Regions from separate parts of the Brevibacillus sp. MS2.2 genome, predicted to be linked through region 1. Evidence: riboswitches for the same ligand, from Rfam matches in the RefSeq annotation. Region 1 holds a riboswitch; each other region holds the start of a gene.
The links. Region 1 has a riboswitch for S-adenosylmethionine ahead of mtnK (S-methyl-5-thioribose kinase). Riboswitches for the same ligand answer to the same signal wherever they lie in the genome.
Positions count from the first base shown of each region.

Region 2: another riboswitch for S-adenosylmethionine. It lies ahead of metH (methionine synthase); the one in region 1 lies ahead of mtnK (S-methyl-5-thioribose kinase).
Region 3: another riboswitch for S-adenosylmethionine. It lies ahead of HP568_RS09270 (aminotransferase class I/II-fold pyridoxal phosphate-dependent enzyme); the one in region 1 lies ahead of mtnK (S-methyl-5-thioribose kinase).
Region 4: another riboswitch for S-adenosylmethionine. It lies ahead of HP568_RS12815 (methionine ABC transporter ATP-binding protein); the one in region 1 lies ahead of mtnK (S-methyl-5-thioribose kinase).

Region 1 is NZ_JABSUZ010000010.1:50,752-58,235, forward strand. Features, by position in the region: gene HP568_RS11590 (ABC transporter ATP-binding protein) at 1-697, opposite strand, end outside; gene HP568_RS11595 (ABC transporter ATP-binding protein) at 717-2,459, opposite strand; gene HP568_RS11600 (GNAT family N-acetyltransferase) at 2,595-3,170, opposite strand; gene mtnA (S-methyl-5-thioribose-1-phosphate isomerase) at 3,269-4,309, opposite strand; gene mtnK (S-methyl-5-thioribose kinase) at 4,306-5,535, opposite strand; SAM riboswitch class I at 5,671-5,816, opposite strand; gene HP568_RS11615 (anti-sigma factor) at 5,913-7,094, opposite strand; gene HP568_RS11620 (sigma-70 family RNA polymerase sigma factor) at 7,094-7,484, opposite strand, start outside.
Region 2 is NZ_JABSUZ010000004.1:120,854-128,337, forward strand. Features, by position in the region: gene argS (arginine--tRNA ligase) at 1-153, opposite strand, end outside; gene HP568_RS04910 (hypothetical protein) at 512-1,006, opposite strand; gene HP568_RS04915 (sigma-70 family RNA polymerase sigma factor) at 1,205-1,777, shown strand; gene HP568_RS04920 (YcdB/YcdC domain-containing protein) at 1,768-3,972, shown strand; gene HP568_RS04925 (YjcZ family sporulation protein) at 4,040-4,147, opposite strand; SAM riboswitch class I at 4,361-4,462, shown strand; gene metH (methionine synthase) at 4,584-7,484, shown strand, end outside.
Region 3 is NZ_JABSUZ010000008.1:33,555-41,038, reverse strand. Features, by position in the region: gene typA (translational GTPase TypA) at 1-432, shown strand, start outside; gene HP568_RS09300 (glutathione peroxidase) at 501-974, opposite strand; gene HP568_RS09295 (YlaH-like family protein) at 1,206-1,532, shown strand; gene HP568_RS09290 (hypothetical protein) at 1,543-1,818, shown strand; gene HP568_RS09285 (hypothetical protein) at 2,010-3,404, shown strand; gene HP568_RS09280 (DUF5665 domain-containing protein) at 3,414-3,725, opposite strand; gene HP568_RS09275 (pyridoxamine 5'-phosphate oxidase family protein) at 3,894-4,352, shown strand; SAM riboswitch class I at 4,427-4,546, shown strand; gene HP568_RS09270 (aminotransferase class I/II-fold pyridoxal phosphate-dependent enzyme) at 4,641-5,804, shown strand; gene HP568_RS09265 (trans-sulfuration enzyme family protein) at 5,801-6,988, shown strand; gene HP568_RS09260 (YhcN/YlaJ family sporulation lipoprotein) at 7,012-7,484, opposite strand, start outside.
Region 4 is NZ_JABSUZ010000011.1:114,947-122,430, reverse strand. Features, by position in the region: gene HP568_RS12835 (SRPBCC family protein) at 1-207, shown strand, start outside; gene HP568_RS12830 (peptide ABC transporter substrate-binding protein) at 264-1,913, opposite strand; gene HP568_RS12825 (MetQ/NlpA family ABC transporter substrate-binding protein) at 2,102-2,941, opposite strand; gene HP568_RS12820 (methionine ABC transporter permease) at 3,002-3,667, opposite strand; gene HP568_RS12815 (methionine ABC transporter ATP-binding protein) at 3,668-4,681, opposite strand; SAM riboswitch class I at 4,782-4,898, opposite strand; gene HP568_RS12810 (Ger(x)C family spore germination protein) at 5,005-6,165, opposite strand; gene HP568_RS12805 (GerAB/ArcD/ProY family transporter) at 6,165-7,289, opposite strand; gene HP568_RS12800 (spore germination protein) at 7,301-7,484, opposite strand, start outside.

The sequences.
Region 1 (7,484 bases):
AGACGAGCGCACCTACTGGCGTTTTGTCAAAAAAGGCAACCGGGAGCTTTTGCAAATGGATAAACAGCTTCATCCGCATTTGCTGAATGATGCGCTGAGCGATCTTTTGCAGCCACAAAATCTGGACGTAATTGAATCCAGCAGAGAGCAAGATCAGTGCTCCATAACCTACGGACAGCCAGACAATGGGCAGGACATCCCCCTGATACATCGCTTTGACTTCCTCTGCGGTCAGCCGAATGCCTGTAGAGGTCATCTTTTGACCTGATTGATCCTTCGTTGTTACCTCGAAGCGCTCCCTGCCGTTTTCTGGCGCAATCGGAGTGAATTGCTTCTGCGTGTTTGGATTTACTTTGCCAGAAACCAAGTAATAGGTCGTGCCTTCTGTCAGCACGCTTACTTCCTTTTGCTTGATACTGTCCAAAGCAAGACCCATCTTTGCTGCAACATCTTCACGAATATAGTTCGTACCGTTCAGTGAGGCGACTTGCCCCGCTGCTTGTGGTGGCACTTCGTCCAGTTGATACCAAGGCTTTTGGATCGCCAGGATGTGATTATCAATCATGACCTTGGCTAAAAAAGGACCTGCCAACTCTGCACTCGTTCCCAGCAAGAGCAGAAACAACGCGCCTAGTATTTGCTTTTGAAATGGCCTGGCGTACTCGGTCAAACGCCCCCATACATTTTCTTTGCTCATGAAACGCCTTCCCCCTCTCTCAACCAGCCACATCCTGTTCCATCTGCTGACGACGGTACTGCTCTGCATACCAGCCGTTGCGCTGCATCAGCTCGTCATGTGTCCCCCGTTCGACGATCTGCCCCTCATCCAGTACGAGAATCAGTTGGGCATGCTGGACGGCAGACAGACGATGAGCGGTAATAATCGTCGTTTTATCCGCGCGTTCCTGTCTCAGATGACGAAGGATGCTCTCCTCAGTCCGGGCGTCCACAGCCGATAATGAATCATCGAGAATCAGGATTCCCGCATCCATCAAAAGAGCGCGTGCAATGGAAATGCGCTGTTTTTGCCCCCCGGAGAGGGTGACCCCCTTCTCTCCAACCATGGTTTGCAATCCATCTCTGAATTGCTCCAGATCTCTCTTCATCTCCGCAAGCTCCAACGCATGCATCACTTCCTCGGTCGTCGCTTGTGGTTTCCCGAATGCAACATTTTCGACAATCGTCCGTGAGAACAGCAGATGCTCCTGAGGCACGTAGCCGATTTTTTCCCGCAGCGTATCGAATGCGAGTCCTTCGATCGGGATGCCCCCGATAAACAAAGCTTGTTCCTTCATCTGATATTGATGCAATAAGGCACGACATAGCGTCGACTTGCCGCTTCCTGTCCGTCCGACAATCCCAAGCGTCTCTCCTTCACCCAAACGAAACGAGATGTCGGTGAGTGCCGGCTTGTCAGTGCCCGGATACGTAAAAGAAAAATGGCGTGCTTCTACAGTATTGGCGATTTGGCTCGTGACCGGATTCGCTGCCTCCGTCACATCTGGCTGCTCCACCATTAGTTCTGTGAAACGCTTGTGGGAAGCACCACCGCGTTGCAACACATTGACAAGCCAACCAAAGGCGAACATCGGCCAAATTAAAAGACCCAAGTATAAATTGAACGCAACCAAATCCCCTAAGGAGATGGCGCTGGTGAACACCAAATACGTCCCATAGCCCAGCCCGATCAAAAAGCTGAAGCCAATAATAATCGCGATCGTCGGCTCGAACAGGGCGTCGATCCGCGAAACGCTCACATTTCGCTCCAACGTTTTTTCACTGACCCGGCGATACGCCTCGATATCGGCCTTTTCCTGTACAAACGCTCTCAATACCCGAACGCCTGACACAGATTGTTGGACATGATCATTCATCTCTCCGAATGCTTCCTGCGCCAAGTAAAAGCGCTCATGCAGCAACCTTCCATAGTACGCCGTTGACCAAGCCAAAAACGGCATCGGGATCAGTGCCGCCAGCGTCAGCTTCCAATCAATCGCGGTCACCATGACGCCCAGCGTTAACACGGTCATGAACAGCGCATCGACAAGCGTAAGCACCCCTGTACTGGCCGTTTGTTCAATGGCAGGAATGTCGTTGGTAGCGACGGCCATCAGATCGCCACTGCGTTTGCGATGAAAAAACGACGGAGTCATTCTCGTCAAATGGGCAAACAGTCGCTCACGCAACGTCCTCTCCAGTATCAAAGCTCCTCCATTTAACAAATACCGCCAGAGAAACCGCAATCCATACAAGCTAACACCCAAAATGAGCAAGATGACCACTGTTTGCGTCAAGTCAGCGTCCGTCAGGGAACTGTTGCGAATCGAATCCACCGTGTCGCCAATTAATTTCGGCGGCCAAAGCATGAGCACATCGATAATAAACAGCACAGAGATCCCAATGACGTACCGTTTCCAATAGGCACGAAAAAACCAAGATAATTGCCGAAGTGTCTGCATATAAATCACCTCTATTTATTCAAACCTAACAGCACGACTAAAAAAGGGCTTGCGAATCACACGCAGCCCTCTTGATCTGTCTTCACCATCGTAATTTACAGAATTTTCATTGTCAATCGAAGCATACAGTTCGATCTAAGATTTTTTATCGGTTTTCCAGTCGAGCCATTCTTCTTTTAGCAGGCTGTAAGTGGCATGATCCACGTAATGATCGTAAAGGAATTCATTCCGGCGTAGTATCCCTTCCAGTTGAAACCCTAATCGTTCGGGGATCGATCTGCTCTTGAAGTTTTCCGTAGCAGCCTGAATCGTTACTTTTTCCAAATCCCACGACCCGAAGATCAATACGTCCAAGTAGGTCGCCACTGCTTCTGTCATCAGGCCCTTGCCCTGAAATTGCGCACCCAGCCAATAGCCAATGGACGTCTTTTTGTTAATCCAATCCACCGTATGTACACCGACTGTACCAGCCAGACGTCCTTGGTACCAAATACCGTAGTTGATGCCCCGATTATCGTTGTACTGGTTGATCGTCGCTTGGATGAATTGGCGCGAATCCTCTACCTTCTTCGTATAATTCAGCCACGGCAGCCATTCCATAAGACTCTCCCGGTTCGAATCCGTAAGCAAAAATAACTCCTCAGCATCAGCTAATTCTAATTGTTTCAAGTACGTATCTTCATTGATGGCTATCCGTTGAATCGGTTGCATACGAATCTCCCCTTTTCTTGGCTATTTTACTGGAAAACACCAAAATGAGCAAAAAGCGCCCGCCAGTAACAACAGGGCGAACGCTTAAAATAGTTCTTTTATTTTTTGCTATTGCCGATCTCTTCTGGCTTGAAAATGCCTGTCTCCGTAACGATTGCTGTAATGTACTTCGCAGGCGTTACATCGAACGCAGGATTGTACACCTTGATATCGTCTGGAGCCACCTGTTTGCCCAATCCATGGGTAATTTCCTCGGCTGGACGCTCTTCAATCGGAATATCTGCGCCTGTCGGTGTCTCCAGATCAACAGAGGACAAGGGAGCTGCCACGTAAAAAGGAATGCCGTGAGCTTTTGCCAATACCGCTACCCCATACGTACCGATCTTGTTGGCGACATCGCCATTCGCTGCTACGCGGTCTGTACCCACGATGACAGCCTCTACTTTCCCTTGGGACATTACCATCGCGGCCATGTTGTCGCAGATCAGCGTCACATCAATCCCTGCCTGCTGCAATTCAAATGCAGTAAGACGAGCGCCTTGCAGGACAGGACGGGTTTCGTCCGCGTACACCTTCAGGTTCCAGCCGCGTTCCTTTGCCAAATAAAAGGGAGCGGTAGCCGTACCGTACGCTGCTGTAGCCAATGCCCCTGGATTACAGTGCGTGAGAATTCCCATACCGTCATGCAACAGTGTGAGCAGATGTTCTCCGATGGTCTGGCATACTTCAGCGTCTTCCTTTTGAATCGCCAGTGCTTCATCAAGCACTGCCGCCTTCAACTCGGCAATCGACGCTCCGCTTTCTTTTTCAACACGAGCTTTGATGCGATCCAATGCCCAGAACAGATTCACGGCTGTCGGACGGGAAGAGCCCAGGTAGTCTGCCTGCTGGTTCAGTTCCTGCCAAAACTCGTCGTAGTTACTCGCTTCACTGCCACGAATCCCAAGGTAGAGTCCGTAAGCCGCCGCCATGCCAATCGCTGGTGCGCCACGCACTTCCAAACGACGGATGGAACCCCATACTTGCTCGGAGGTAGTCAAGTTCAAATAGATCGTTTCTACTGGCAGACGTGTCTGGTCAAGCAAGACCAATGCGTCATTCTCCCACTTAACAGGTGCCAATTGGGTGCTGGTTGTCATACTGTCGTTGCCTCCTGATAGTAACGTTCGGTCACAGTGCGTACGATGTCCGTGATATCTGTCGATTCGTCTATGCTGCCGCGACCGAGAATCAGCGCTTCTCCAATCGAGAGAGCCAGACGCTCTGCTTCTGCGCGAGTCTGGTCGTCTTCAATGGCATTCAGATCCGCTACACCTGCCAAGCCGATGACACGGCGCAAGATTTTGCATCCGGCATAGCCTGCTGTATCCTGAATCAAGCGCTTCACGTAGCTTTGCCACAGTCCCTCGACATGGGCACTGCGTTCTTTGGCGTGCTTGTGCCAGAGCTGAACGAATTGCGAAACGAATTCATTCCAGACATCCTCGACCGTTTCCAGTAAGTATTCGCGGTACGCTTCCCGTTCTCCTTGATCTTTTTGCAGACCGTGCTGTCCTGCGTAGTTGAGCAGCAGATTGGCTATAATCGCCCCAATGTCAAAACCGATTGGGCCGTAGTAAGCGAACTCCGGATCGATTGCCTTCAGGCTGTTTTCCGTGATGAAAATACTTCCGGTATGCAAGTCACCATGCAGCAGCGCTTCTGCGCGCGTAAGGAAATCGTATTTCAGCTTGGCGATTTCCAGCTTCAGCGGCCTGTTGTTCCAGATCGCCTCGACTTCCCGGCGAATCAACGGATTGAAGTCGTTGGTAGGCGCATTTTCATACGGATCAGTAAAAACCAGGTCTTCTGTGATTTTGCATAATTCTGGATTTATGAATGTTCCGACTAGCGCTTTTTTATCGTACGGATGCGCGCCCAGATCGGATGTAAAGAACAAGGTTTGCGCGAGAAAACGACCAATTTGCTTCGCAAATAGCGGGTACCGCTTTCCTTCGATCAGACCTTTGCGCATGATGATGTGGTCCCCGACGTTTTCCATGACAGTCAACGCAAGCTCCCCGTCGAAATGATACACCTGCGGCACCAAGTCTGGAACGTATTTGTGCTGAATGCGGAGTGCCTCGCTCTCGATACGAGCCCGATCAATCGTAAGCGGCCAAGATTCTCCCACGACGCGGGCAAAAGGCAGTGCTTGCTTGACAATGACGCTCTTACCGGTTGCCGGCTCCTGAATGTCAAAAACCAGATTAAGGTTGCCATCCCCAATTTCGCGACTGGTCAGATCGGCTCCTTCGCTAAAAAGACCCGGTATTCCTTTTACGTACTCCACTGCTTCCTGTTCAGTCAATGCGCGATATGCCATGATTCCAAAACTCCCCTCTACGTATTTTTCCTCTATCTCTACTTGTCTTGTTTGTGTCCCTGGAGCAATAAAAAGACCTCTTTTCCCGAAGAAAAGAGGTCGCTGTCGTCACGTGTAAGAACCGTGTTGATGTCCCCCTTATCTTCCAGACCACTTTTGTTTCTGCAGGAATTAGCACCGTGCATGTCGCCTGTCAATCAGTCGCTTCCTTGCGTCTGAATGGCGTCATGTCGGTTGCCGGGTATCATCGGGCCAGTCCCTCCACCTTCTCTGGATAAGGTATCCAAAACGTATTCGGTTTTTGATTTAGTTTGAATCATACAACCAACGCTTCCACGATGTCAACACCCTTTTGTGCAAAAATTCGCACCTTGCTATCAGTAGCTGTATTGTGTTCCCGATGCCGCAGGTCGCTCCCAATTCCACCAGTTTACCTTGCCTAGAAACGCTGCTGTTATCGACTTTTCGGACTTGAGCTTCAGTAGTTCTTTCGTAGGTCCGGTGAGGACGGCTCCGTAGATTCGAACTCCGTTTTGCTGCATGTAGTTATATCGCTCTGCTATCTGTAGATCTCTGCCAAAGAGTAAGGATTTTCCGATATCGCGAGCCAGGTCTTCTTGCTCTGACAAATACCTCATCTCCTCCAGATAGTTTGCGATTACCTTGTCCCCATCCCCTTTTTCATATGCACCACCGTAATCCATTTCTCGCTGGGCAAATCCCCATACTTCCCCGGAGCCAAACAGCACATCTCCGGCATCGCTTTCAGCTTGCTTGAGCTCTACTCCTGTATCTACCGCAAACCAAACTGTATCTTGTCCTGAAGAGTTAACATGGCGGGTAACCAGTTTATAGTACTCGTCATACGTCAAAAAGTGATCAAATGATATCGCAAGCTGCGAAACGGTACCCTCGGGCAGCTTCTCCATCGTCGTCCAGGCAGCCGAAGTGAGAGACATGGTATCCTCCGTTTCCCCCTCTGTCGGATAACGGAAAAACAGCTTTTGCTCTCTGACCCCGTCTGTCCATTGCGGCTTGGCATTCACGTTCCATAGCACATTCGTACTCTCAAATCGGCCCGCGTTCTTTTCTTCTCCCCCAACCCGCTCGCGTAGTTCCATGCTGATGTTTCCGTACAGCAATCCGACCTGTGAACCACTACTCCCCACTCTCACACCTGGTTGAGTAAAATTGACCATCGACTTCGCAACGTGAAACAGATCTTCATGCATCAGAGACCCAACCCAGCCATTCAGAATCAGCAACACAACTCCTGCCAAAAAGGGAAGCCCTATTGTGAATCCAGCGTTGTATAACCGATTTTTCCATTTCCCCCGGCGAACAATGGCACGCTGTTTTTCAGCGGACAGTGTTTCAGGCTGTTTTATTTTCACGTTGTCCTCTCTCGTTTCTTCCCCCAACAAAAGCCTCTCCAACCGCTGTGCGTATTCCTCGTCAGCGGCTATTTCCTCCTCGAATTGTTTCGAATCTTCTTCCGCCATTTCCCCACGCAAATAAGCAAGCAACCTTTGCTCGCGATGATTCTCATCCTTGTTCATCACCGGCTTTCCTCCCTCCACAACTGCCGCATCTTTTGTCGTCCCCGAAACAAGGAACGCTTGACGTCTGCCAGCTCGATTCCGAGTACCTCTGCCATTTCCGCGTAGGAAAACTGCATGGCAGACAACAAAATGACCTGTCTCTGCTTTTCCGGAAGTTGCTCCAAATAGTCATGGGCCACTTCCCACAGCTCCTTGTTCACGACATGCTCTGCCGGATCAACCACCGAATGATCACGTCGCTCTGGCAAGGCTTCCACAAACGCAAATCGTTGTTTCGTCTTCTTGCGATAACCGTCCACGAAAGCGTGATAGGCCACCTTGAACAGCCAGGGCCGTACTTTTTCCCCACGGTAGTCATCCAAGGAAGAGAAGGCGCGACAAAAGGTT
Region 2 (7,484 bases), on a different contig from region 1:
TGCCAATTGGAAGCATGGGAAGGCAACATCGCCCATCGCAGAGTTTGGTGGTGTTTCCAGCATGCCGTATACGGCTTCTTTGGTCAGTGTGTCTACGCCCATCGAGGAAAGCGCAGCGGCAATCTTTTCAGCGACCTGGTGTTTGTAACTCATCTAAATTTCTACTCCTTTCAAATAAAAAAAACCTCTACGTCTCCTGTGAAAAAGAGACGAGAGGTTATACTCCCGCGGTGCCACTCTTGTTGTTTTTCCCTTCCATCAAACAGGAAGGCAAAAACCGCTTGATCTGCTGTAACGGGCAGTCCCGGCATAAGCCCTACACGATCCGTTGCCCATAATAGCTAGCGTAGGATGTTCAGGCCGCATCTCCGAGGGGCGCTTCCTCACATGGTTTGGCATCGGGCTCACACCGTCCCCGACTCGCTTTCGTCCTCACACAAGGAGTACTTTCCTCATCAACGATTCGTTTGTGTCTCTAGAATTATAGCTGTATTAACCGTCAGGATGCAACTCACTGTTGCGGTTTTTTCAAAATCTTATCTAATTCCGCGAAATATTGCTTGGTCAGCTCTTCCTTTTCTTCCGTGCTGAGGTTATCCGCGTTCATCATTTGCTCTTTGTATTGTTCCAGCTTTTCGAGCATGGCCAGCTCGGCTGCAGCGGCCTCGTCCAGATCGTAATTTTCCGATGGATCGAACGGGATCAATCGATTGTCGTTACCACTCCGCAAATAAGCGGAGCGCCAGTTCTCCGGAAACTGGTACGGTTGTTCGCCAAACATAATCGCTAAAATATCGTCGGATTCAATCGGCAGGAAGTGATCGTAATCGTCTCTTCTTCCTCCCTCGGACAAGTTAATGTGGGACAAAAAATAGTGGAGATAATGTTCCCCGGTTTCGGTATTCTTAACGATGGAATAGGTTTCAAATTCGGATTTGGATAGTTCTTTTATAGTCTCCAAACAGGACAGAAATTTATCTTTTTCTCGTGCTTGCAAGTCATCCATGTCATCTCGTTCCTTTCGCTCTACAATAAGCCTCATGATAGCAAAAGCAATGTGCGCTGACAATGAAAGCAACGCAACGGAGTGCAGCAGTGGAAGAAGGGAAAAGGATTATAGATAAAATAGTTGGATAATCTTGTCACAAAAATAAGCCAGCTGGATCAAATACATATCAACACGAAACAAGGAGGTGAACAGCGCGTGAATGCAAGTGCCAAAAGTAGCGAAGCGGACTGGACGCTGCAATTGACCAACGAGGAGAAGCTGACAAGACTCATGAGCGAGTACGGAGACAACATCGTGCAGCTCGCCTACCTGATCGTCAAGGATCGTGGAATCGCGGAAGACATCACCCAGGAAGTGTTTCTGAAGGCGTATCGGGGTTTGGATCAGTTCCGCCATCAGAGCAGCGTGAAAACGTGGCTTTACCGAATTGCGATCAACGAGTCCCGCAAATATTTGCGTTCGTGGTCCTTTCGCCAGATTTTTTCTACATACCTCTCCAAAGAGGAAGCACCCCCCGAAAAGATCGACACGGCAAATGTTGAATCGGCCGTCATCGGACAACTGAGCAAGGTACAGGTAGCGGAGCAGGTGATGAAGCTCTCGCCTTTATACCGAAAAGTTATGGTACTTCATTACTATGAAGATTTGTCGATAAAAGAGATTGCGCAAGTGTTGGATATTTCAGAAGATGCCGTACGAACCCAATTGTCCCGCGCCCGAAAACATTTTAAGGCATTGTGTGAAAAGGAGGGATTGGAATGGACGTAGATAAGCAAATTCGCGAAGCGGTACGGAATGGGAGTCAAGAATCTCTCGAAGAAGTGAGGTTTACAAAAGAGATGGAGTTGCGGATCAGAGGTGCGATTGCACAGAGCAAACACAAGAACCGAAACAGAATATTCATGGCAGGATCACTTGCTGCTTGCTTGGCGGTAACTGCTGTGGGCATGCACCAGCAAGGCTGGTTTTCGCAGATGCCGAGTGGAAAAAATTTAGCGAGTGCGGTCGCAACGACTGGAACGGATAAAAAGAATACAGAGGCAAAGCAGAACGGCGTAAAGGTATCGGCAGAAGAGGCGATTTTGCCCTTGAAAAAGGCGATCCCAGCTTTGAGCAACATGACAATAAGAGTGGATCGTACAAGCCATGGAATCAGTAATCTAACGTTATTGGAAGGCGATAATGCTCGTGCCAATGTTGCTTATGATATACAGACAGGACAAATTGAGAGCTTTACAATCAATGGTGATCGAGGAGAACAGAAGGAAGAGAAATTGCCATCAGCCAAGACTGCGGAGAAAGCAGCAAGCGCATTTCTACAAGCTTTCCTTGGGGAGGGCAACCAGTCCTATCAGCACGTCGAGACTCAGATCTATACCGACGAGTATAAGGTAAAAGGCCCATGGATGAGCGTGAATTATCAACGTATGGAAAACGGCCAGCCCGTTCCGTTCGACGTATTGTCGGTTGGAATTGACGAACGTGAGCAAGTCGCGTTTTTCGGGCGATTGAACAAGAGCGAACAAGCCTTTTTCACCAAGCTGACAGACGCCATGCCCGATTTGAGCCCATCCCTTCTTCTTTTGGATAAAGAAAAGAACCACGATGGCATGTCATTCATCTTGGGGAAAACGAACAAGGAGGGGCATCAGGTTTCGCTTGTGATCTATGGAAATGGTCAAGCACTGGAATCGTATAGACTTTTGAATAGGGATGAAAAGGAAGCAGCGAGCCGGAAAGAAGCAGAAGGAGAAAAAGCCTTGCAGCAAGAGCGACAGTTCCTGAACAAACTGCTCGGTGCGGATAGTGATAACTATCGGTTATTGGACGCCAACGATCCAGGGGTGTATCTGCGATATCATAACGAACTGCCAGTGTTGTCTGATGAAATTAGCATAATAACAACTGACTCTGGCCACGTCCAATCTTTTAGGATGGAGCCCGAAACATTCGAGCCGTCGCAGTACCCGGATGTATCGACTGCTGTGTCAGAAGAGGAAGCCATCAAAGAGCTGAGTGAGCATATGAAGCTTCGATACGTGCAGAACCCGAGAATACGGCCAGAATCAAGACAAGGGGAGAAGTGGCAACCTATTCTGGAGTACACACCCGCTGTTTCCTTCATGCAAAGAGGACGTGAAGATGGTACGGAGTGGCATATCGACGCGACCAATGGCAAGATAGTGTATGGAACGGGAGATAACGGGCTTGCTTATGATCAGTTGAATACGAAGGAAGCACATCCGATCGAATCTCCAAAGGAATACGTCAAGGTTCGCTCCAAGGATGAGGCAAAAGCGTTGCTGCAAGCGGAATTCGGCATACAAGTGGATGACTCGACCTATAGAGAGAGTAACCGTGACGGACGCAAGGAATACGTCTGGAATGATAAAAATGACAAGTATATCGGCGTAGAAGTCCTTGCAGAAACAGGCAGTGTCGTCGGGCTGGGATCACCGCGATCCGATGCAGCAGTGACAGTCAAACGCGAGCAAGCGGAGAAAGCTGCACTTGCCTTTCTGTCTAAATACGTTGATCCAGGCATAAAAGAAGTGCAATTGGCGCAAGTCATACAGCCAGGCGAATCGAATCCTGTGTCATCGGGCGAATGGGAATTCAGATATCTCATGAGCAAGGATGGCATTCCAGTACAGGATCGCGGGCAAAAAGCGGCTTATTCAGTAACAGTCGATCCGTCTTCTGGCAAAGTGACAAAGTTTGAAAACTACAGAGAGACGCACGAATTGGTGGAGCTTCCAGCATCCGACGAAATCGTCTCGAAAGACAAGGCTGTTGAGGCGTATTTACGCGTCATGCCTTTAAAGCTGGTCTATTTGATGAAAGATGTGGATGGGCAAAAATTAGCTCAACCAAAGCTGGCGTATGTGCCGTGGAGCGACGAAAAGCTGGCGGGCAAATATATTACTCTGGATGCCGTGACAGGCAAGATCATCACCAAATAACAAGAAAAAAAGGCTATCCCGCAGCCATTCCTGATGGCTTTTGGGATAGCCTTTTTTACACACTTATCTAACAGTCGTCACACGAGCACCCGATAATAACCAACAGGATAAACAGCACGAGCACGATTGCGAAGCAGTCACCGAAGAATCCGTTACCGCAGAAAGATGTACTCATCTTTGTTTCCCCTCCTTTCCGTTATACTCCAGTCTATACACGAATGCCGATATTGGACTAGGCGGATGCCCAGCTTAGGCAAAAATGGGCGCGTAAGAGGAGAGGCTCAGTAAAAAATAGACAATTCACAATTGACGAGGAGACAACGGGGGTGTTAAGATACTTGCAAACATTCAAGACATTACGCATAACAACTAAATGACAAGTGTACGACTCTTATCCAGAGAGGCAGAGGGACTGGCCTGATGAAGCCTCGGCAACCGGTAAAAATCCGGTGCCAATTCCAGCAAAGCTACGTGCTTTGAAAGATAAGAGGATGTCTCAGGCGTTTTCGTATCTGCTGACAAATCCTCTTCTTTCAAAGAAGAGGATTTTTTTATTTTATTTACCCAATTACAGAGAATAAGCCGATGCTAGGGAGAAAAGGGGCACGTCAATGAAACCAACTTTTCGCGAACAGCTTTCCCGGAAAATTCTGATTCTGGACGGTGCAATGGGCACCATGCTTCAACAGGCGAACCTGACTGCTGATGATTTCGGCGGTGAAGCCTATGATGGCTGTAATGAACTCCTGAACCTGACCAGACCAGATGTGATCCGTTCCATTCATGAGAAATATTTAGAGGCGGGCGCAGACATCGTCGAGACAAACACGTTTGGTGCTGCTTCCATCGTTTTGGCTGAGTATGATGTGCCGGAGAAAGACCTTGAGATCAATATAGCGGCAGCTCGCTTGGCCAGAGAAGCGGTGGATGCCTATTCCACAGAGGAGTGGCCGCGTTTTGTAGCAGGTGCAATGGGACCTACGACCAAAACCCTTTCGTTGACAGGCGGTGTTACATTCGAAGAACTGGTCGAGGCGTATTATCGTCAGGCAAAAGGTCTGATTCTCGGCGGCTCCGATGTTCTTCTTTTGGAAACCTCGCAAGATACGTTGAACGTCAAGGCTGGTGGAATTGGGATTCGCAAAGCTTTTGAAGAGCTTGGACAGGAGCTCCCGGTGATGCTGTCAGGTACGATTGAGCCGATGGGCACGACACTGGCGGGCCAAAACATCGAGGCGTTTTACATCTCCTTGGAGCATATAAAGCCAGTCTCCATCGGTCTGAACTGTGCGACAGGCCCAGAGTTCATGCGTGATCATCTGCGGACACTGTCAGGAATTGCCCAATGTGCGGTTAGCTGTTATCCAAACGCAGGCTTGCCAGACGAGAACGGCCATTACCATGAAACGCCACAAGGACTTGCCTCCAAAATGCTGGCGTTTGCTGAACAGGGCTGGATAAACGTCGCTGGCGGCTGCTGCGGAACAACGCCTGACCATATTCAAGCGATGGCAGAAGCATTGAAAGACTGCAAGCCGCGCAGTGCAGCCGTAGAAACGCTGAGCGCGGTCTCCGGGATCGAGGTCGTTTACGTCGAAGATGACAATCGTCCCCTGCTAGTAGGGGAGAGGACCAATGTCATTGGTTCCAAAAAATTCCGTGAAATGATTGCAGCTGGTCACTATGAAGAAGCATCCGATATTGCCCGGGCCCAAGTAAAGCGAGGCGCACATGTCATCGATATATGCTTGGCTGATCCTGACCGTGATGAATACGAAGATATGGAAAAATTCCTACAGTTCATCGTGAAAAAAGTAAAAGCGCCCCTCATGATCGACTCGACAGATGCCAAGGTCATGGAGCTGGGACTTCGCTACTCACAAGGGAAGGCCATTCTCAACTCGATCAACTTGGAAGACGGGTTGGAGCGATTTGAGGAAGTCGTTCCGCTTATTCACAAGTTCGGTGCCTCCGTTGTCGTTGGAACGATTGAGGAAGCAGGTATGGCTATCACGCGCGAAAAGAAGCTGGAGGTCGCGCAACGCTCATATGACATTCTTGTCAACCAGTATGGAATAAAGCCACAGGATATTATTTTCGATCCACTCGTCTTTCCAGTAGGGACAGGGGATGAACAATACATCGGCTCTGCAAAGGAAACGGTAGAAGGCATTCGTTTGATCAAACAAGCAATGCCTGCTTGCAAGACGATCCTGGGTGTCAGTAACGTTTCCTTCGGCTTGCCTCCAGCGGGTCGGGAAGTGCTGAATGCGGTCTTCTTGTATCACACGACTCTCGCAGGGCTTGATTACGCCATCGTCAACACGGAAAAGCTGGAACGCTACGCTTCGATTCCAGAAGACGAGAGAAAGCTGGCAGAAGCCCTTCTATTCGAGACAAATGATGAGACATTGGCGGCCTTCACCGAATTTTATCGCCAAAAGAAAAAGGAAGTCAGTGTGGAAGTCTCCTCGTTAACACTCGAGGAACGTTTGGCCCGTTATGTTGTCGAAGGCTCCAAGGATGGTCTGGTGGAAGACCTGAAGCTGGCTTTGGATAAATACACACCGCTCGAGATCATCAACGGTCCGTTGATGACTGGGATGGAAGAGGTCGGTCGCCTGTTCAACGGAAACCAACTGATCGTGGCAGAAGTGTTGCAGAGCGCGGAAGTGATGAAGGCATCCGTATCGTTTTTAGAGCCATTCATGGAAAAAAGCGATGCCGCTGCCAAGGGGAAAATCTTGCTGGCGACAGTCAAGGGCGATGTACACGACATCGGAAAAAACCTCGTGGAAATTATCTTGTCAAACAACGGCTACAATGTCGTAAACCTGGGGATCAAGGTACCGCCAGAGCAACTGATTGCCGCTTGCAGAGAAGAAAAGCCGGATGCCATCGGTCTTTCTGGACTCTTGGTAAAATCCGCACAGCAAATGGTCATTACTGCACAAGACCTGCGTGATGCAGGCATTGATATCCCGATGATGGTAGGCGGTGCGGCGTTGACGCGCAAGTTCACATCGAACCGGATCGCACCGGAATACCGTGGAATTGTTTTATACGCAAAAGATGCCATGGATGGTCTGGAGCTCGTGAATCGTCTGCAAAATCCGGAGGAACGTGATCGCTTGGTAGAGGAACAGCAGCATCTGCTGGAAGCAGTTGCAACGGCTCAGCCTGTTGTCGAGGAGAAAAAAGCACCATTGCCAGCTCGCTCAGCCATCAGCAGAACCGTTCCAATCCATCTGCCGCCTGATTGTGAACGACATGTTTTGCGACAATATCCGCTCAGCCATTTGCAACCATATTTGAACCTGCGGATGCTCCTCGGAAAACACCTCGGTGTTCGCGGAAATGTAGATAGATTGATAGAGGCAGGCGACGAGAAGGTACTGGAACTGTATGGCATTGTGGAAGAACTATTAAATGAAGCGAAGCAAAAAGGAACCATTACGACACACGGTGTGTATCAGTTCTTCCCGGCTCAGTCAGATGGCAACGATATTTTG
Region 3 (7,484 bases), on a different contig from region 1:
GACAGCTATCGTCCACTTGTACCAGGAGCGGTAGGAGGACGTCACGCAGGGGTACTCATTTCCCACGAGACAGGAACAGCTACCACGTACGGCTTGATGTCCGTTGAAGATCGCGGAACCATGTTCATTCACCCAGGTACAGAAGTATACGAAGGCATGATCGTGGGCGAGCACAACCGTGACAACGATCTTGTTGTTAACGTATGTAAAGAAAAGCATGCGACCAACGTACGTTCTGCGACCAAGGATGAGACTGTCAAAATGAAGGCTCCTCGCATGTTGTCCTTGGAAGAGGCACTGGAATATCTGAACGACGATGAGCTGTGCGAAGTAACACCTCAATCCGTTCGTCTGCGCAAAAAATATCTGAACAAATCAGATCGTGAGCGCTATGAGAAGCAAAGACGCTATGAAGCACAACCGCAAGCGTAAGATAGAAAGAAAAAGAACGCCACTTGATCCTGTTGGGGATGAAGTGGCGTTTTTGTTTGGGCTTATTTTTACAACAGACTCTCAATATCAGAGATGAGTTCTTCCGGTTGAGTACGAGCACTGATGCGTTTTACGACATGACCGTCTTTATCCACGAGGAATTTGGCGAAGTTCCATTCGATATCTGAATGTTCATCGCTCTGGGCATGCTCCTTCAAATACTGATACAACGGGTGAGTACCAGGACCATTGACATCGATCTTTGCAAACAGCGGGAACGTTACGCCGTAATTTCGATCGCAGAACGTTGCGATTTCTTCTTCTGTTCCTGGCTCTTGCCCAGCGAACTGGTTGCAAGGGAAGCCGAGAACGACGAGACCCTTATCCTGATAACGCGTATACAGCTCCTGTAGCCCTTTGTATTGAGGGGTAAGGCCGCATTGGCTGGCGACGTTTACGATTAGCAGGACATGCCCTTTGAAGGCGGCTAATGTCTTTTCATCACCGGAAATCGTTTTGACGGCAATATCATACAAGCTCATCTTATTCCCACCTTTTTCTACTGACATATCCTCATCATAGCATGTACCGCGAAATTCATGCTAGCTACATGGAAGAGCCTACCGTTTTTTGACACAGAATCCACCACCTGATAAAGTAAGAAAGATAGCGTTTTCCTAAGAAAAAAGGAGTGACTATTCGTTTCATTCCGCCTATGAGGTGGCATGTGAAGCGGTAGAGGTTTCACCGCTTGAAGACAGGAGAGATAAGTGATGGACTGGATACAAATCGCATCAACCTATGTGCCAACGAATCCAGATCAGCTCACAGCATATGACAGCTTTCGCATATGGGCTGATAAATATCGGGCTTGGATTTTGTTTGTGGAATTAATTATTGTCTATTATCTTGGCTTTGCTACCCGTATTCGTATGCCTATTTTGAAAAACGTGCTCTTGTACATCCTTTTATTTGCCGGAGCTCTCATTTTCGCTATTCTGGATGTGCAGCTTCCTGTGAAAAGTGCAATGATGGTGGCGATCGCGATTCTCGTGATTGTAAAGGTACGGATCAAGCCGGAGCAAACTGGGCGAAAGTGAGGAGAACCGCGTGAAGCGTGAAGATGCACTTTTTAATTGGCTGCAAATTCAAGTGGTTGCCGATGCGCGACCAGAAGACCGCTCTGCTTTGGATACAGCTGCTTTTTTCTTGCAATTGCTGCAAGAGGATCATCAAATGAGTGATATTGGCTATCGACAGGAAGGCAGTTGGTACGTGCTATTCGGGAGCGTTGACTCTCAGTCCATGGAAGTGCGATACCCTGCTGAATCAGTCGAAGCTTTATTGGTCGCGATTGAAAGTGAACCCAAGTACAACTGCAACTAACGGGACAAAGACTCCCCCTCTACTTGCCGAAATGATTCGGAAGTTGGGTGGAGTTTTTTTGTATCAAGCGTTTTTTATAGGTAATAAGACGCGGTTTCTTGGAAGATGCAACTTTTGAAAATGATTTCCCGTCAATATTCATGCCCCAAGCATGCAGGGGGATTTTGGCAGACTAGAAGGGGGAACTACCATTGAAAAAGTACATGACCAAGCCCGTATTAGCAGTGGTGACTGCGGCAGGTATTCTTGGCTGTTTGACGCCAATTTTTGCCGATGCAAGCTCGATTGCAAGTCCAAGTGCCACAAAGGTAGTCATGAACGACGAGGGTAAGCAAGTTACACGCTACAATCTGAAAGAACTTGCCCAAAATGATCCAACCACACTGAACATGCTCTTGAAAAATCAAGCGGATCACTTGTACATCATTGTAGAAGAAATCAACTTGAATACGAAGCTCCAAACGTTTATGGAAGAAAACAAAGCGGAGTGGGAGCGTATCTACAACGAGTACTACAGCGATATTTGGCTGGAAGTGCGCCTGACAGACAACGATGAAGAAATTGTGAGCGTAAATGCCAAGACTGAAAATAACAAGGTGTACATAAAGGGGATTGTGACTTCCGATGTCACCAAGGTGGTTGTGAAAAAGCCGAATTCCGATATCATTGAAGTCGTTCCAACCGACGAGCACTCTTTCACAGTCAGCTTTGAAGCTCCTGATGCATCCTATGAGCCGTATGTAACCGTGAGTGCCTATGAAGGCAGCAAGCTGGTCGATAGCGAAAAGGTAAAGATCGTTCCAAAAGCAGAAGAAGATAAGGAAATGATCATCCATACGATGTCTGTATTGGATGCGAAGAAAAAGGAATTAAAAGTAAAAGGAATTGTCAAGCAGGGGGCAGACAAAGTAACTGTCACCTATAATGGCGTGAAAAAAGACGCAAGCGTGAAGAAGCTGTGGGATGGCGTAGGCAGCTTTACGGTTTCAGTGAAGGATGTACAAGCAGCAAAAGATCAAAAAGCCTTGATCGAGGTTTACGAGGATGGCAAGAAGGTTGATTCCGAATCCGTTCAGGTAGAAATTGTTAACGCTCCTGACAAGGATCAAGCGACCGAATATGCCATCAAGGCAACTGCTGTAAACAATCCTGCCGCCAAGTCCATCCAGGTGAAGGGGACAGTAAGCGGCTGGAATAAAAAGGACGATACTGAATTGTTTGTGATCGCTCCAGACGGTCAGAAAAAAGAAATTGAACCGAATGACAAAGGTGAGTTTTCTTTGACGTTGTCTTACAAGAATCGTTCCTTTAGCGCCAAATCGATTCAATTCGCATTGTATGAAGATGATAAGCTGGTTAAGAAAGCTGACGTTGCATTAAGCACAAAAGTCATTGTCGAGCCTGTGAAGCCAACAGACGAGGATGAAGACGACGATGATGACAAAAAGAAAAAAGAAAAAGGGAAGCAGAAAGATAAGCATCCCAATGGCAACGCGTATGGCTATTGGAAAAAGCACGACAAACATCATGATGACGATAATGACCAGGACGATGACGACGAAGATCATGACGACGACAGAGACTAGTCTCTAACGTTAAGGTCGCTGCTTGTAAGTCTCGACGTACTCCACCAATTGTCTGATGTAATCCCCTAGAATGGGGATTGATAGAAATTGCGTCAAGAGGGAACCGAGGAAAGCCAAAACGATAGCAGTACCAATCGTCAATCCCAGACCCCGGGCAAGACCTGCGAGGAAATTGATCCAGAGCAGCTTGCGTGGGGCTGTGTAATTTTGGATCACATCTGCTAGTCGAATATCTTCCAGGAACATTGCAATTTTATGCATCCGCTCATTTACCTTCCGAACTTCCTGAAGCTCTTCAAGAACTTGGTCAATTTGCTGCATGAGGCGGTCTGTAGGCGACAAGCTGTCCATCCCCTTCCATCATTCGGTATCGTTACCTACCAGTCTAGGGAAAAAGACAACCAGAATCAAGGTGGAGAGGAAACGTTTGCCTATCCGCTAGGCGAAGGGTAAAATGAACGTACAAAACGTTTGTTAGGAGGCTTTGAAATGGCTGAAACTGTTTCCCAATCTCTTTCCGAAGATTTATTCCAGCTCTTGCAAAAGGAGCGTTTTGTTACCTTGGGCACAGTAGATCATGAGTCAGGGGCACCATCGCTCAGCTCCTTGTCCTGGACGTATGCTGTCAGCGCCGATACGATTCGTTTTGCCGTGGATAATCGCTCACGTATTTTGGCTAATATTGCGAAGGAACCGCAAGTTGTCCTGCATTTAATCGGTGCCGGCTCATCTTTTGCCATTAATGGTCGTGCTACCGTCAAAACAGACCGACTGGAAGGTGTTCCGCTCAAGCTGGCCATGGCAGAAATCAAAATTGAGGCCGTTCGTGATATTATGTTTTATGGTTCCCGTATTTCCGTAGAACCACAATATGAAAAGACGTATGACAAAAACGCGGCAGCGAAGCTGGACAATCAAGTTATGACCGCCTTGAAAGATGCAAATTAACAGGTGGAAATAAATTGTTGACAAGAATCCTGCCGATCCATTAGTATTAGGTTCAATCGAATTGAATAGCAATCTTCTTATCCAGAGCGGCGGAGGGACTGGCCCGATGATGCCCGGCAACCAATCACCTGTATGTTAACAGGGAGATAATGGTGCTAATTCCTGCAGAGTTATCAAACTCTGAAAGATGAGAAGGATTTGCTTACGGTGACGTAAACAAAGCCTTCTTTCAGAGGAAAGAGGGCTTTTTTGATGCCCTCGTACACTATTGGAGGGAGAGAAACAGACATGAAATTGGAAACAAAGTTGATTCAGGCGGGAGTAGGCAGAGACGAAAAAACAGGGGCGGTGAGCTTTCCTGTTTACTATGCAACGGCTTATCGCCATCCTGCCTTGGGCCAGAGCACTGGATATGATTATACGCGCACAGCTAATCCTACTCGCACCATATTGGAGGAGACTATCGCTGAAGCGGAATCAGGGGATGCAGGATTCGCTTGCGCCTCAGGAATGGCTGCTGTTCATACTGTCATGGGCTTGTTTTCCCAAGGGGATCATCTGATCGTTTCACTCGATCTGTACGGGGGAACCTATCGATTGTTCGAGCAAGTGCTCTCTCGCTACGGTCTGACGTTTTCATACGTGGATTTGCGTGACATTGGTGCACTCAAAAATGCGCTTCTTCCAAATACAAAGGCTATCTTTGTTGAGACACCAACCAATCCACTCATGCAGATTACCGATATTCGAGCTGTAACGCAATTGGCGAAGCAGCACGGGCTCCTGACGATTGTAGACAACACATTCTTAACCCCGTATTGTCAACGCCCACTAGAGCTTGGCGCAGATATCGTCCTACATAGTGCAACCAAGTATTTGGCAGGACATAACGACGTGCTGGCTGGACTCATCGTCACAAAAGGGGAAGAGTTGTCGGAAAAAATCCGGTTTTTGCACAATTCAATCGGTGCTGTGCTCGGACCACAAGATTGTTGGCTGCTCGTTCGCGGGATGAAAACATTGGCTTTGCGGATGGAGCGCCATCAATCCAATGCCTTGATCGTAGCGGAAAAGCTGCGTGAGCATCCAGCAGTTGCGGAGGTGTTTTATCCAGGTTTGCCCGAGCATCCGGGGCATGAGATCCAGGTGAATCAAGCGACTGGGCATAGTGGGATGGTATCGTTCCGTGTACGTGATGCAGAGCAGGTGGGATTGTTCCTGCAAAATCTGCAAATCGTGTCCTTTGCCGAAAGTCTGGGTGGCGTCGAGTCATTGTGTACGTATCCGGCGACGCAGACTCACGCCGATATCCCGCAAGAAGTACGAGAGCATGTCGGTGTTTGTGATCGATTGTTGCGACTGTCGGTTGGCATCGAGCATCCAGATGATGTCGTAGCCGATTTGTTTCAGGCATTGAATGCTAGTTTGGTCGTAGGGGGGAGTGTACGATGAATTTTGCAACCAAGCTCCTCCACGGTTCGACTTGCATTGACCCGTTCACAGGTGCGTCGTCGGTTCCGATTTATCAGGCTTCCACGTTTCATCAGGCTGATATTGATCAGCCAGGTACATTTGATTATGCCAGATCAGGCAATCCGACCAGGCAGGCTTTGGAGGAAGCCATTGCGTCTCTGGAGGGAGGCGCACGCGGTTTCGCGTTCTCATCTGGCATGGCTGCCATTTCCAGCGTGTTCATGTTGTTTTCAGCTGGAGACCATGTTGTAGTGGCGGAGGATGTTTACGGTGGCACGTTTCGGTTTTTGACAAAGGTATTGTCAAGAATGGGCATCTCCGTTACGTTCGTGGATGCAACAGATACAGAAGCTGTTCGTGCGGCCATTACACCGGCAACGAAAGGGGTATACCTGGAGAGTCCCTCCAATCCCACCTTAAAGGTGACAGACATTGCAGCAGTTTCTCGTATCGCGAAGGATCACAACTTGCTCGTCATAGTCGATAATACGTTCCTTACCCCATATTACCAGCGGCCATTGGAGCTTGGCGCGGATGTGGTCATTCATAGTGCAACGAAGTTTATCGGAGGGCATAGCGACGTCGTGGCAGGTCTGGCTGTAACCAGAGAGGCTGCGTTGGGGGAGCAGCTCTACTTTATCCAGAATGGCATGGGAGCGATTCTGGGTGTGCAGGACTGCTGGCTCGTGATGCGTGGGCTCAAAACATTGAAAGCCCGATTGGATGTGAGCACGAAAACAGCCGCGAGCTTGGCTGACTGGTTGTCATCGCATCCACAAGTAAGCCGAGTCTACTATACAGGACTGGCGGATCATCCCGGTCATTTGATTCAAACACAACAAGCGACTGGTCATGGGGCTGTTCTTTCTTTTGATGTCGGGAACCGCGAGCGAGCAAAAGCGTTGTTTGATCGCGTAAAATTGCCGATTGTGGCTGTCAGCCTCGGGGCAGTCGAAACAATTCTCTCGTACCCAGCTACGATGTCACATGCAGCAATGCCTGCTGAGGAAAGAGCAGCAAGGGGAATCACAGATGGTTTGATCAGGTTGTCAGCTGGTTTAGAGGATTTCGATGACTTGGTGGCAGATTTGAAGCAAGCTTTGGATCATTTACCATCTGAAACACCAGTCTATAAAGAAAAAGAGGTATTCTCCCGGGCTTAAATCCGGGGGATACCTCTTTTCTTTTAAGGTGTTCCTGTACGATTTGCGTTGATCTTGTTTTGTCCTTGCGGCTCTTTGTGCATGCGTTTTTCTTTTACCTGAGAAGGGGTTTCTTCGCGAGGCTGCACACTGCGCGGCAGTTGGGGAATGATCCGACCTACGATATCTGCCAACTCTTCCGTAATTCCGGCAACAGGATGGCCGCGACGAATATCATCTCTCATTTCACGTAACCGCTGTACGATGGCAGGGTCTGCCGTTACGACAGCGTTCGCTCCTTGAGGGTCTTCTTTCAGTGCTTCCGCAACCGTATACTTAATGACGCCGACTTCTGGGCGATCCAGATTCGGGTCCACCGTAATACCGACTACGGCATATTTGCCCAAGACCACAGCAGTCGCGCTGTGTACCCTTTTCACACGTGTTGCCAGTTGGACCAGACGGTCAGCGGTGGCTTGAGAAGATTGATTATAAGCAGGCTCAGGAGTTGTTTGCT
Region 4 (7,484 bases), on a different contig from region 1:
GCCTATTACGAAAATCATGCGGAATTGCAGTCTCGTGTCACCATCACCTTAGAACCGGTTGGTGGCTGCACCAAGCTGACATTGATTCAAGATCAATGGACAGAAAACCACCCCTCCCACGTAAGTGCCAGCAACAATTGGCCGATGATGCTCTCGTCGATCAAGACGTATGCGGAGACAGGCAAGACACTTGATTTTGGCTACTAATACAAAAGAGTCCCGAGACCAGGAGTTACCCTGACCTCGGGATTTTTGTTATTTTCTTACTCTGTCATTTCTGCCCACTTTAGGTCGATAAATCCGAGTCCATCCACTTGAACGCCTTTCACCTTGTCACTTTGCACCCACACATCCACATCCGTGAACAGCGGGATCAACGGCATGGCATCCATAAAGATTTGTTCAGCCTCTGCAAACAGTTGCTTGCGCTTCTCTGGATCAGTTTCTACCGATGACTGTTTCAGCAGTTCTTGGTAACGTGGATCTTCCCAACCCGTGTCGTTGTTACCTGTTTTACCATCTCGGAACATTTCGAGGTAGTTCATCGGATCATTGAAGTCCGCATTCCAACCGATACGACCCATCTCGTAATTGAGCTCATGCATATCCTGCAAATGAACAGCGGACTCCTTCACCATGATTTTTATTTCAATGCCGAGCTTTTGTTTCCATTGGTCCTGAATCGCTTCGGCAATTTTCTTATGTCTGTCGCTTGGATTGTAAGACAAGGTGATTGGAGGTAGCGTTGTCACGTTGAGCTCCTTCATGCCTTCTTCCAGCAGCTTTTTCGCTGTTTCTACATCATTATCCTTGAAGTATCCTTCTTTTTTGATAATCATGGATTGCGGCAGCATCCCCATCGTTGGCACTTGGCCCACTTGTGTGATGTTATCTACGATGGTTTGACGATCTACCGAGTATGCCAATGCTTTACGAATTTTCACATTGCTGAGCGGCCCTTTTGTCGTATTCATCTTGTACCAGTACATCGTCGCTTTTGGATGAACAACGAGTTTGCCTGCGTCTTTCAGTGACGGAATCGCATCGGTGGGAAGTCCACCGAGTGGCTGACCTGCCCAATCCAGCTCACCATTCTCGAACATGGACAGGGCTGTATTATCGTCCTCGATCATCGCGAACTCAATGCGATCGAGCTTCACTACGTCTTTATCCCAGTAGTGCTCGTTCTTTTCCAATACGATCTTGCTCTTGTGCTCCCACGCTGTCATCTTAAATGGACCGTTGCTTACGTGCGTCGCCGCTTCGTTTGCCCATTTCGGATTGGCCTCCACTACTTTTTGGTTAACCGGGTAGTACGTGTAGAAAGCCGTCAGCTCCAGGAAGTAAGGCGTTGGATTCTCCAGCGTGACTTCCAGTGTTTTGTCATCGATTGCCTTCACACCGAGTTCGTCGGGTTTCGCCTTGCCTTCGTGAATCAGCTTCGCATTTTTAATGTAGTATAGCTGATAGGCATACTCCGCACCGAGGGTCTTGCTAAGTGCACGTTTCCATGCATATACGAAGTCATGGGCAGTCACCGGATCACCATTGCTCCATTTAGAATCGCGCAGCGTGAACGTATACACCAGTTTGTCATCCGAGATTTTGATATCGGATGCTACTGAATTCACTGGCTTTGCGTTTGCATCGAAGCGAGTCAAACCATCAAACGTAGCACGAACAATCGCTCCCGATGTGGCATCCTTCGCAAGACCGGGGTCCGCTGTCGAAGGCTCACTCATGATGTTCGCCCGAAATACCTGCGGCTTTGCATTTACAGGCTTTTCAGCGGGCGCTGCGGTTCCCTCAGCTGGAGGGGTTGTTGTTGATGGCTGCGTACTCGTGGAGCATCCAGCTAACACGCTTCCGGCGACCAGCATCGCGCCAAGAAACAACTTGAGATTTCTTTTCATCTGAAAATTCCACCTTATCTATATTTTCTCATTTCAAACACAATATACTCGACCGGAATTGGGTTGAAAACGGGGTTGCTGTAGATTTAATTTAATTTTATGAAAATTCACTACATTATAAACAAAAGTAAAGCCCAACCAGCTTTTCGGCCAGTTGGACTTTGTTGATCGATCAATTATTTATACTATTAGAACGCTGGAACAATCGCGCCTTTGTATTCATCTTCAATGAACTTTTTCACTTCAGGTGAGTTCAGTGCTTTTGCCAGCTTTTGAATTGCTTCGGAATCCTTGTTGTCAGGACGAGCTACCAGGAAGTTTGCGTATGGAGTATCTTTATCTTCAATAAACAGCGCGTCTTTGGTTGGAACGAGCTTTGCTTCCAACGCGTAGTTGGTGTTGATCAACGCCAGATCTACTTCTTCCAGAACGCGTGGCAGCATTGCTGCTTCTACTTCTTTGAACTTCAGGTTTTTCTTGTTCTCAACAACGTCTTTCACAGTACCGCTGATACCAGCGCCTTCTTTCAGCTTGATCACGCCGTTTTTCTCCAAGAGTGCGAGTGCGCGACCGCTGTTTGTTGGATCGTTTGGCAGCGCGATTGTTGCGCCATCAGCTAATTCATCCACAGATTTTACTTTTTTGCTGTAAGCGCCGAATGGCTCGATGTGTACAGCCACTACTGGCTCCAGATTCATGTTTTGTCCTTTATTGAAGTCTTCCAGGTAAGGCTTGTGCTGGAAGAAGTTAGCGTCGAGTTGTTTCTCGTTCACTTGAACGTTAGGTTGTACGTAATCGGTGAACTCTTTAATTTCCAGGTTCACGCCTTGTTCTTTCAGTTTTGGTTGAACGAATTTCAAGATTGCTGCATGTGGAACGGGAGAAGCGCCTACCTTCAATGTTACTTCCTGTTGTCCGCCTTGTGCGCCGCCTTCAGCTGGAGCAGGTGCTGTTTCCGTTTTGCCTCCGCAAGCTGCCAAAGAAAATGCCAATACAGTAGAAAGTACAGATACGACTAGCTTTTTCATGAATGATTTCCCCCTTGCATGTATTTCATCTTATTTTTTGAAAATCTATATGGAAAGATCCTATTTGCGGCTGAATTTCAGAACCAGACGGTCCCCCAGCGTTTGTAAGATCTGTACCATCACCAGCAAAATAACAACAGTCACAATCATGACATCGGTTTGGAAACGCTGATAACCGTATCGGATCGCCAAGTCACCCAAACCACCACCGCCAATTACCCCAGACATCGCGGTGTAGGAGACCAGCGTAACCGTCGTGATCGTAATACCCGCGATTAGTCCAGATCTAGACTCTGGCAAAAGGACATTCCAGACGATCTGCCAATTGGAAGCCCCCATAGATTGTGCGGCCTCAATCACGCCTTTATCAATCTCACGCAGAGAGGTTTCCACCAAGCGTGCAAAAAACGGAGCGGCACCAAATACGAGCGGCGGAATGGCCCCCAATACGCCGAGTGAGGTTCCTACGATCATCTTCGTCACAGGAATCAGCAAAATCATCAAAATGATAAACGGTACCGAGCGCAATACGTTGACAACGAATGATGCGATCGTATAAAAAGTGCGGTTTTGCAGAAGCTGTCCGCGTGAAGTCAAAAACAGAATGATTCCCAATGGCAAACCAATCAGGACGGTAAACAGGGTGGAAAAGCCGAGCATCGTGAGCGTGTCCATCGTACCTAAGCCGATTTCAGCCCAATCCACATTCTCGAATGTCCAGTCCATTTATATCACCTCTACTTCCAAGCCACGTTGGCGCAGCGTCTCAATGGTCTTTTGATTCTGTGCAACATCGCCTTCCAGCTCGATCACCAACTGACCATACGGCGTATCTTTCATGCGGGAGATTGTTCCCTGCAAAATGCTGAACACCGTACCAGTCTCTTGCATCGTTTGGAACAGGATCGGCTGGTACGTTTTTTCTCCGAGGAAGGTGACACGAGCAATGGTGCGGTTCCCCGAAGCCTTTTCGTGCTCGACTGCTTCACGCAGCTCTGTAGAATCCGCTACTTGTTCCACAAATTCTTGTGTCGTTGGATGCTTCGGACGAAGGAATACATCCAGTACGTTACCCGACTCGACGATCTTTCCGCCGTCAATTACGCCGACACGATCACAAATGGAGCGAATGACGTGCATCTCGTGGGTAATCAACACAATGGTCAAGCCCAGCTTGCGGTTGATGTCCAAGAGCAGTGCCAGAATGGAGTTCGTCGTCTGCGGATCGAGAGCCGATGTGGCTTCGTCACAGAGCAGCACTTTTGGATCATTCGCGAGCGCCCGGGCGATCCCGACACGCTGCTTCTGTCCGCCAGACAACTGGGACGGATATTTGTCCTTATGGGCCTCCAAGCCAACCAGCTTCAGCAGCTCGTTTACTTTCTTATCAATCTCTGCCTTTGGACGCTTGGCCAGCTTGAGCGGAAAAGCGACATTTTCACCGACTGTCGAAGAAGACAGCAAGTTGAAGTGCTGAAAAATCATGCCGATTGAGCGGCGCTTTTCTTGCAGCTTCCCTTCATCCAGCCTAGTCAAATCGACGCCGTCCACAATAACTTCCCCTGAAGTTGGGCGCTCCAGCAAATTGATGCACCGGATCAACGTACTTTTCCCTGCACCAGAGTGTCCGATAATCCCGTATATTTCTCCTTGCTCTATGGAAAGGTCGATCCCCGTTAATGCTGGGATGGTTTTACCTTGTACTTGATAGCTTTTATGCAAATGACGCAGTTGGATCAACGCATCCACCTCCCGACCACAATCTTGATAAAATATGAAAACCCCTTTTTCAATAAACGAAAAAGGGGCTGCAACGCAATGTATACGTTCGCATCCACCCTTCTCATCTACACAAGATCCAAACAATCCTGTAGGAATTGGCACCGCGACGTTCATTCGAAAATGAACCGGCTGCCGGGCTTCATAGGGCCTGTCCCTCCGCCTCTCTTGATAAGAAAGATATCTACGTATATTATGTTCGTTTTTTCTATTTCATGATGATACAAAACGGATTATATCCTTTTTGAAAATATCACGTCAATAGTAATAGCAGGAAAAGTTTTTTAATCCATGACGCCGTTGCGGATGATTGTCGACTTTACGTGAAAGCGAAACCTTGCTTCCTTGAACATTTTTCTCCACTCGGCCTGCGTCATGTTTGCCATCCCTCTTCTATTTGCACGATACACCATCCCGAATCCAGCGGGATCGACATCGAGGCCCTGCAATTTACTGACTACTTTCTGCAATTCTTTTTCGATCTCTTTTTCCAGTGCATTCTCCATGATTTTCATCAGCTTTGCATTCTCTAGCTTCAGCGGAAGGGTTAATTCCAAAATTCTCGCATGTAATCGGATATGAATATCAAAGACCGGGGGGGACACTTGGGTCAGATCAATTTGAGATTTGCTGGAAATGGTGTCAAAGACAAGCTGCACACGATCTTTTTTACTTCCGCGGCTCTTTGGCTCCTCCCCAAAAATATGAGCAGGAACAGAAGTATCGTAGCTGCCAATGCTGAATTTTCCATGCATGAGCTTGATTAAAAAGGCTTCCTTTGGTGTGATCCACCCTACATAACGCTCCCCTTGAAATAATGCGATACCCTTGATTTGCAGCTCATTTCCCTTTCTTGCAATGTACGGCATGATCGGGTCGATTCCTTTGTCATAATAGGCCCGAAAAAACTCATGCATGGTGGAAGACGGAATTTTTTCCCCTTCAATATTTTGCTCAATCATACGGTATAAATAGATTCCGATATTCCCTTCTTCAGAATAGGGATACGTTAACATATCATATGTTTCGCCTTCAAACAGGCAAAGATAAACCCTGCTGGAAATAGAGGAATCCCGATACAGCGTGTCAACGATACTGCCAAGCCCGCGTTTTGCCAAGTTTTCACTGTAGAGGGCGACACGAATCTGCCCACCCAATACTCTTTTATCTGATTGTAGATTAACCCGATCCCGGATTGATTTGCTGGTCTCCCCCGTTGCTGAGAAAATCTGTATCTTTTTTTTGGCCTCTGGATTAATGGAGGGCATGATTGCAGTCCCACGAATGTTTCCATCCTTTAACAAGTCATAACCGACAGCTGTGGCAAGTCCAGTTTCATCAAAAATCTGCCGATCTCCACAGCCTGTGACTATCATGACGCCAGAACACCACAACGCCAAAAACCGTTTGATAAAGGGCATCCTCTTTTTCCGCTCATCAAGCATCAGGCACTCTCTCCTTTGCTCTTCGATTTTGCCCGTTGCGTTCGCTGCTTCAGCAAGACCATAACGTACAAAAAATAGGGGTACAAGTACACAACCCATATGCTAATTTTCCCATGCATAGTATAAAGCCAATTCATCTGCTGTCTGGAAAGCATCGTCAAGGAAGCAAGATAAATCACCGATAAAATCCAATACAATGAACTTCGCAAGTTGAAGCAAAACAAACGCTTGAGTCCTCGCGCCGAGCACCACAAATACAGCATGATATTCGGCAAAATGACGATAAGCCACAGCGAGATAACGACCAGCTCAAATCTTTCCAGAATGGGCAGGTACACCATCTTTTGCAGATTGAGTGTCGCCCAGATCGTCCTCATGAGCTGACCTTGGCTAAAAAAGACCAAGGTCACGATCATGACCAATAAATAGATAAGATAAGTCACCAGCACCGCCAACTGTGCACTTTTATTTACCCTGTCCTTATTCTGTACATAGGGATAGACGACATAGAGAACCTCAAAACCGACACTGGTCAATGACATGGCCATCATTCCTCTGAAAAGGTTCTCAAAGCTGGTATCCATAATCGGAAACAAATATTCCCATCGTGCGAATTCCAAAGGGAAATATAAATCAAAGACTAGCCATGCCGTTGCTATAATGGAAAAAAACGTATAGCCAGCTATGACTCTTATCCCTCCCACGATGGTGTAGAACGCAAGAAAAAGGATGATTCCAGCTAAAATCCACGTAGGTAAATTCGGGAACACCCAGGTTTGGACAACTTCGATGTAGCTGCGAAGAATGATTCCAGCTGTCAATATGAAATAGATTATAAATATGATGCTTACAGCAGTTCCTAGCCACCTTCCAAACACATCATCTTGAATGCCGTAAATATCAGCCGAAGGGTATTTTTGCATGGTCTTGATAATGATCCACAATGTTAGATGCGTAACCAAGCCTGCAAGTATGACCGAAATCCAAGCATCATGCCCTGCTTCCTTCGCAATGATTCGTTGAAAGCCCAAGATGCCCATTCCAAGTTGAGTACCATGCACCAGCAACCCTGCAAGATATTCTGATATTGTATTGCCCTTGCTTACATCGATGTTAATGTTCATAGCAGCCTCGCTTACTCGTCAATGTCTTTCTTCTCTTTGGCTTTTCCCCTGTCAAAACGAAGTACTCGTTTTGGTGTAAAAAACTTGAGGCGTTCGGAAAGAGAGGATAATGGAGCGCGAATAAAGCCATCTTTCCAATCGGAATAGCGCACGGGGTAAATGGGGTACATGTAAGGACGCCCCAAGCTCGTCTGT